2 regions of the Paenibacillus sp. FSL R10-2782 genome follow, and region 2 is predicted to be linked to the other one. Evidence: a T-box and tRNA genes for the amino acid it is inferred to sense, from the RefSeq annotation. Region 2 holds a T-box; the other holds one or more tRNA genes.
What was found. A T-box is a leader RNA that pairs with one kind of tRNA and senses whether it is charged. The one in region 2 lies ahead of ileS (isoleucine--tRNA ligase), so its partner is inferred to be a tRNA-Ile.

Region 1 (3,415 bases), 2.3 Mb from region 2:
GTCAGGCTGTATAAAATGGAAGCGAACAATGAGATATTTTATCTCGTCAGTTTCAAAATGAGCGAATCGCTCTTTCTATAAACCAGCTTCGGTTGGTCTTTAATGGAGAGTTTGATCCTGGCTCAGGACGAACGCTGGCGGCGTGCCTAATACATGCAAGTCGAGCGGGGTTATTTTAGAAGCTTGCTTTTAAAATAACCTAGCGGCGGACGGGTGAGTAACACGTAGGCAACCTGCCCCTCAGACTGGGATAACTACCGGAAACGGTAGCTAATACCGGATACATCCTTTCCCTGCATGGGGAGAGGAGGAAAGACGGAGCAATCTGTCACTGATGGATGGGCCTGCGGCGCATTAGCTAGTTGGTGGGGTAAAGGCCTACCAAGGCGACGATGCGTAGCCGACCTGAGAGGGTGATCGGCCACACTGGGACTGAGACACGGCCCAGACTCCTACGGGAGGCAGCAGTAGGGAATCTTCCGCAATGGGCGAAAGCCTGACGGAGCAACGCCGCGTGAGTGATGAAGGTTTTCGGATCGTAAAGCTCTGTTGCCAGGGAAGAACGTCTTGTAGAGTAACTGCTACAAGAGTGACGGTACCTGAGAAGAAAGCCCCGGCTAACTACGTGCCAGCAGCCGCGGTAATACGTAGGGGGCAAGCGTTGTCCGGAATTATTGGGCGTAAAGCGCGCGCAGGCGGCTCTTTAAGTCTGGTGTTTAATCCCGAGGCTCAACTTCGGGTCGCACTGGAAACTGGGGAGCTTGAGTGCAGAAGAGGAGAGTGGAATTCCACGTGTAGCGGTGAAATGCGTAGATATGTGGAGGAACACCAGTGGCGAAGGCGACTCTCTGGGCTGTAACTGACGCTGAGGCGCGAAAGCGTGGGGAGCAAACAGGATTAGATACCCTGGTAGTCCACGCCGTAAACGATGAATGCTAGGTGTTAGGGGTTTCGATACCCTTGGTGCCGAAGTTAACACATTAAGCATTCCGCCTGGGGAGTACGGTCGCAAGACTGAAACTCAAAGGAATTGACGGGGACCCGCACAAGCAGTGGAGTATGTGGTTTAATTCGAAGCAACGCGAAGAACCTTACCAGGTCTTGACATCCCCCTGACCGGTCTAGAGATAGGCCTTTCCTTCGGGACAGGGGAGACAGGTGGTGCATGGTTGTCGTCAGCTCGTGTCGTGAGATGTTGGGTTAAGTCCCGCAACGAGCGCAACCCTTATGCTTAGTTGCCAGCAGGTCAAGCTGGGCACTCTAAGCAGACTGCCGGTGACAAACCGGAGGAAGGTGGGGATGACGTCAAATCATCATGCCCCTTATGACCTGGGCTACACACGTACTACAATGGCCGGTACAACGGGAAGCGAAAGAGCGATCTGGAGCGAATCCTAGAAAAGCCGGTCTCAGTTCGGATTGCAGGCTGCAACTCGCCTGCATGAAGTCGGAATTGCTAGTAATCGCGGATCAGCATGCCGCGGTGAATACGTTCCCGGGTCTTGTACACACCGCCCGTCACACCACGAGAGTTTACAACACCCGAAGTCGGTGGGGTAACCCGCAAGGGAGCCAGCCGCCGAAGGTGGGGTAGATGATTGGGGTGAAGTCGTAACAAGGTAGCCGTATCGGAAGGTGCGGCTGGATCACCTCCTTTCTATGGAGAATCGTTTCCTGCAACGGAAACATTCAAATCAGCAGGTACAACGTACCTGTGAACGGATATTCAATTCGGTTCATCACATCTGTGTGAATGAAGTGAATATCCAAAGCGACTCACTCGTTGCTCAGTTTTGAGAGCTCAAACTCTCAAACGTTTGGTGGCGATAGCGGAGGGGTTCCACACGTACCCATCCCGAACACGACCGTTAAGCCCTCCAGCGCCGATGGTACTTGGACCGCAGGGTCCTGGGAGAGTAGGACGTCGCCAAGCGCAACCACTAAAGAAGAACTTCTTTGGTGGTTTATTATGGGCCCTTAGCTCAGCTGGTTAGAGCGCACCCCTGATAAGGGTGAGGTCGGTGGTTCGAGTCCACTAGGGCCCACCATATAATTTTATATCACCTTTTGGGGCCATAGCTCAGCTGGGAGAGCGCCTGCCTTGCAAGCAGGAGGTCAGCGGTTCGATCCCGCTTGGCTCCACCAATTACAAATTCATTAAAAACTGCATGGTGATCGTGAACTCTTCGGAGTTTGGCTGATAATCACACAGGTTACAGTTTCAATGAAACTGTATTGCACCTTGAAAACTGGATACCGAAACGAAATTGCGTTTTAGAATATTCCTTTACGCTGATCTTGTGTAAACAAGTGAAATAAAGGTAGCTGCCTTGAATTTCATTCACACATTCGTGTGGAACCGAAATTCAAAGCAAATCGCATTTACGAAGTAAATGCTAGGTTAAGCTACAAAGAGCACACGGAGGATGCCTAGGCGCCAGGAGCCGACGAAGGACGTGGCGAACAACGATAAAGCCTCGGGGAGCTGTAAGCAAGCTTTGATCCGGGGATGTCCGAATGGGGAAACCCGGCTGTCTTCATCGACAGTCACTTTCTGCTGAATACATAGGCAGAACAGAGGCATACCAGGGGAACTGAAACATCTAAGTACCCTGAGGAAGAGAAAACAATAGTGATTCCGTCAGTAGCGGCGAGCGAACGCGGATTAGCCCAAACCAAGGAGCTTGCTCCTTGGGGTTGTGGGACGTCTCACATGGAGTTACAAAGGAACCGGTTAGATGAAGAGGTCTGGAAAGGCCCGCCAGAGAAGGTAAAAGCCCTGTAGTTCAAAACCTGTTCCCTCCGAGACGGATCCCGAGTAGTGCGGGGCACGTGAAACCCCGTATGAATCCGGCAGGACCATCTGCCAAGGCTAAATACTCCCTGGCGACCGATAGTGAAGCAGTACCGTGAGGGAAAGGTGAAAAGCACCCCGGAAGGGGAGTGAAATAGATCCTGAAACCGTGTGCTTACAAGAAGTCAGAGCCCGATCTATGGGTGATGGCGTGCCTTTTGTAGAATGAACCGGCGAGTTACGTTCCCGTGCAAGGTTAAGGTGAAAAACTGTAGCCGTAGCGAAAGCGAGTCTGAATAGGGCGACTTGAGTACGTGGACGTAGACCCGAAACCGGGTGATCTACCCCTGTCCAGGGTGAAGGTGCGGTAACACGCACTGGAGGCCCGAACCCACGCATGTTGAAAAATGCGGGGATGAGGTGGGGGTAGCGGAGAAATTCCAATCGAACCCGGAGATAGCTGGTTCTCCCCGAAATAGCTTTAGGGCTAGCCTCGGAATAAGAGTCGTGGAGGTAGAGCACTGATTGGGTGCGGGGCCCGCAAGGGTTACCAAGCTCAGTCAAACTCCGAATGCCATAGACTTGGTTCCGGGAGTCAGACAGTGAGTGCTAAGATCCATT
Region 2 (3,415 bases):
GCCAAGTTTGTGGAGCCGTATTTGTCTCCTTTTCGCAGATTTATACCACCAATCTTCGGAATGATTGATATTTCACCCATCGTTGCACTGATTGCTCTGCGTTTTGCGTCGTACGGTTTGATGTCTTTAATTAGCAATTTCGTCTAGGAGGACTTATGCGAACCGAGATTTATGAGCATTTTCACCCGGATGAACGGGATTATGTAGATCGCGCTTCCGAATGGATCAGTCATGCGGGGGCTTATCATGAGCAGAAGCTGACTGATTTTTTGGACCCGCGTCAACTGTACATATTGGAGACGCTTGCCTCGAAGGAAGACAAGGTCACGATTAGGGTAGATGGCGGTTATGAGGCATCGGAACGAAAGCGGGCGCTAATAGCGCCCGATTATTCGTATGTGGACGGAGAGAATATGGGTATTCAGGTTCTTTCCGTCACGTCCGATGATCATAAAATTAGCACGCTGGAGCACGGGGATTATCTGGGTGCAATATTAGGACTTGGAATCAAGCGTGGAAAAATAGGGGATATTCATGTGCTGGACGATGGGTGCCATGTATTGGTGGCTTCTGAGATCAGCGATTTTATTACGATGCATTTACAGCAGGTTCACCGTGTTCATGTGTGGACAGAACTGTTGTCTCCAGAAAATCTGCGGACGAAGGATGTTGCATTGGAGCCGCTGGACTTGTCGGTGGCTTCTTTGCGTCTGGATGGCATTGCCAGTGATGTGTACAAGCTGAGCCGCAGCAAGATTTTAGCTCCGATCCGGGCCGGACGGTGCCGGGTGAATTGGAAGGTGGAGGAGAATCCATCCACTTCACTTAAAGCGGGCGATGTTATTTCCATGCAGGGATTTGGGCGTTTCAAAGTGCTGGAAACAGATGGAATGACAAAAAAAGGACGATTCCGTGTCAAAATTGGTAAGTTTATATAGCTGGTGGCAGGATTCACGAGCTTTCTGTCGAAAGAATTAAGCTATAGTGGAGAACTGGAACGATTTTTCTCTGTACAGCATTCACAAAACGGGGTATGATGACCGATAGATGATAGTGAGCGTCGTGACGCGGAAAATGTTTTTTTGTCAATCTTATAGGAGGTGGACGGCATGCCATTAACGCCATTGGATATACATAACAAGGAATTTGCCCGCCGGCTTCGCGGTTATGACGAAGATCAGGTCAATGAATTTTTGGATCAGGTGATCAAGGATTACGAGGGCGTTATCCGTGAAAATAAAGAACTGAGTACACAGCTGTTGAATGTTCAGGAGAAGCTTGATCATTTTTCGACCATTGAGGATACGCTGAGCAAGACGATTATTGTGGCGCAAGAAGCGGCTGATGAAGTCCGTAACAACGCCAAGAAAGAATCGCAGCTCATCGTGAAGGAAGCGGAAAAGAATGCGGACCGCATTGTGAATGAAGCGTTATCTAAATCCCGCAAAATTGCGTTGGAGGTCGAGGAACTAAAGAAGCAGGCTTCGATTTACCGGGCACGTTTTCGTACACTGGTGGAGGCGCAGCTTGACTTGTTAAGTCAGGACGGATGGGAAGCGCTTGAAAATCGTGAACGCGAAGTGCTGGAGCGCGAGCGTGAAATGAAAGAAATTTATTAATCGTCATTTCTGACAGCGATGATCTGGTCCCGTCAGGGTTGACTTTTATCTTCAAAGAGGCTATAACTGTAAATACTATACTGAATATCACGTTATCCGTTATAGATAATGGGTTGTTATTCAGGGCAGCGAAGCTGCTGATTTAATATCCCGATGAATTTAACATTTGTAATTCGTTGATGGGAACGAGTACGTCATGATTTTGTCCCTCAGAGAGTTGGCCTTTTTCCGGTGCAAGCCAACGTTCAGAACATGACCGAAGATCATCCCTGAGAAGTGAGCTGAAGCGCTTGAGTTTTATCCGGCGTGTGTAAGCTATCACCGTGTGCCATACGTTACAATGGCGCCCTGCTGTAGTTGAGTAGGGCTCGGAGAGTCGTGAAGGGATCAGTCTTTTTAGAATGGTCTGTTTACGAAATCAGGGTGGTAACGCGAGCACAGTCTCGTCCCTTTACAGGGACGGGGCTTTTTTGTTGCTTTTTTTCAGAGAATGCTACAGAAACTGATGAACAGAGAGGAAGAGTGACATTATGAACAGAGTAGATGTCAAAGAAAAGGCACGGTCCCGCGACCTGCGCATCCTGAGCAAATGGAAGCAGGAGGACACGTTCCGCAAAACGATCACGCATCGTGAGGGTAAGCCAAACTTTGTATTTTATGAAGGCCCGCCAACAGCTAATGGTAAACCGCATATCGGTCACATGCTGGGCCGTGTAATTAAGGATTTTGTCGGCCGTTACCAGACGATGAAGGGGTATCGTGTCGTACGTAAGGCGGGTTGGGATACCCATGGCCTGCCGGTAGAATTAGGTGTACAGAAGCAACTGGGCATTTCCCATAAGCCTGAAATTGAGGAATACGGCGTTGAAAAGTTTATCAAAAAATGTAAAGCCAGCGTGTTTGAGTATGAGCAGCAATGGCGTGATCTGACCGAAGCGATCGGCTACTGGACAGACCTCGATCATCCATACATCACGCTGGATAATAATTATATCGAGAGTGTGTGGAACATTCTGGCGACGATTCACGAAAAGGATCTGCTGTATCGCGGTCATCGCGTAAGTCCGTATTGTCCGGATTGTCAGACAACGCTGAGTTCCCATGAAGTGGCACAGGGCTACAAAGACGTGAAAGACCTGAGTGCCACGGCCAAATTTAAGCTGCATAGCAGTGGTGAATATGTACTGGCCTGGACGACAACACCTTGGACCTTGCCGAGTCACGTGGCACTGGCTGTCAATCCTGACCTGGAGTACGCTCGTGTGAAACAGGAAGACGGTGTATACATCGTTGCCAAAAATCTCGTCGAAGATGTGATTAAAGGCGATCATGAAGTGATTGGCACGCTGCCGGGTTCGGAACTGGTAGGTCAAACGTATACTCCGCCATTTACGTATTTCCAAGTCGAGAAGGGCAATCAGATTCTGGGTGCGAAGTTCGTAACGGACTCCAGCGGTACAGGTATCGTTCATATGGCTCCGGCGCATGGCGAGGATGATTACCGGGTATGCCGTGAAAATGGCGTTGGATTCATCAATGTGGTGGATCTCCAAGGTAACTATGTAGACGAAATCACTGATTTTGCAGGCCGTTTTGTGAAGGACTGTGATGTGGATATTGTTAAAATGCTGTCGGAAAAAGGTTTGTTGTACAGCAAAGAAAAATACGAGCATAGTTATCCGTTCTGCTGGCGCTGTGATACTCCGCTATTGTACTACGCCATGGACAGCTGGTTTATCAAAACAACCGCCATCAAGGATCAACTGATTGCCAACAATAACGAAGTTGAATGGTAT

Region 1: it has a tRNA-Ile gene. The T-box ahead of ileS (isoleucine--tRNA ligase) is inferred to sense a tRNA for this amino acid. The anticodon was not compared.

The regions. Positions count from the first base shown of each region.
Region 1 covers NZ_CP151951.1:190,894-194,308, forward strand. Annotated here, with positions in the region: rRNA gene NST83_RS00790 (16S ribosomal RNA) at 100-1,657, shown strand; rRNA gene rrf (5S ribosomal RNA) at 1,817-1,933, shown strand; tRNA gene NST83_RS00800 (tRNA-Ile) at 1,972-2,048, shown strand; tRNA gene NST83_RS00805 (tRNA-Ala) at 2,070-2,145, shown strand; rRNA gene NST83_RS00810 (23S ribosomal RNA) at 2,400-3,415, shown strand, end outside.
Region 2 covers NZ_CP151951.1:3,501,015-3,504,429, reverse strand. Annotated here, with positions in the region: gene NST83_RS15860 (YggT family protein) at 1-147, shown strand, start outside; gene NST83_RS15855 (YlmH/Sll1252 family protein) at 156-938, shown strand; gene NST83_RS15850 (DivIVA domain-containing protein) at 1,110-1,619, shown strand; T-box leader at 1,787-2,073, shown strand; gene ileS (isoleucine--tRNA ligase) at 2,150-3,415, shown strand, end outside.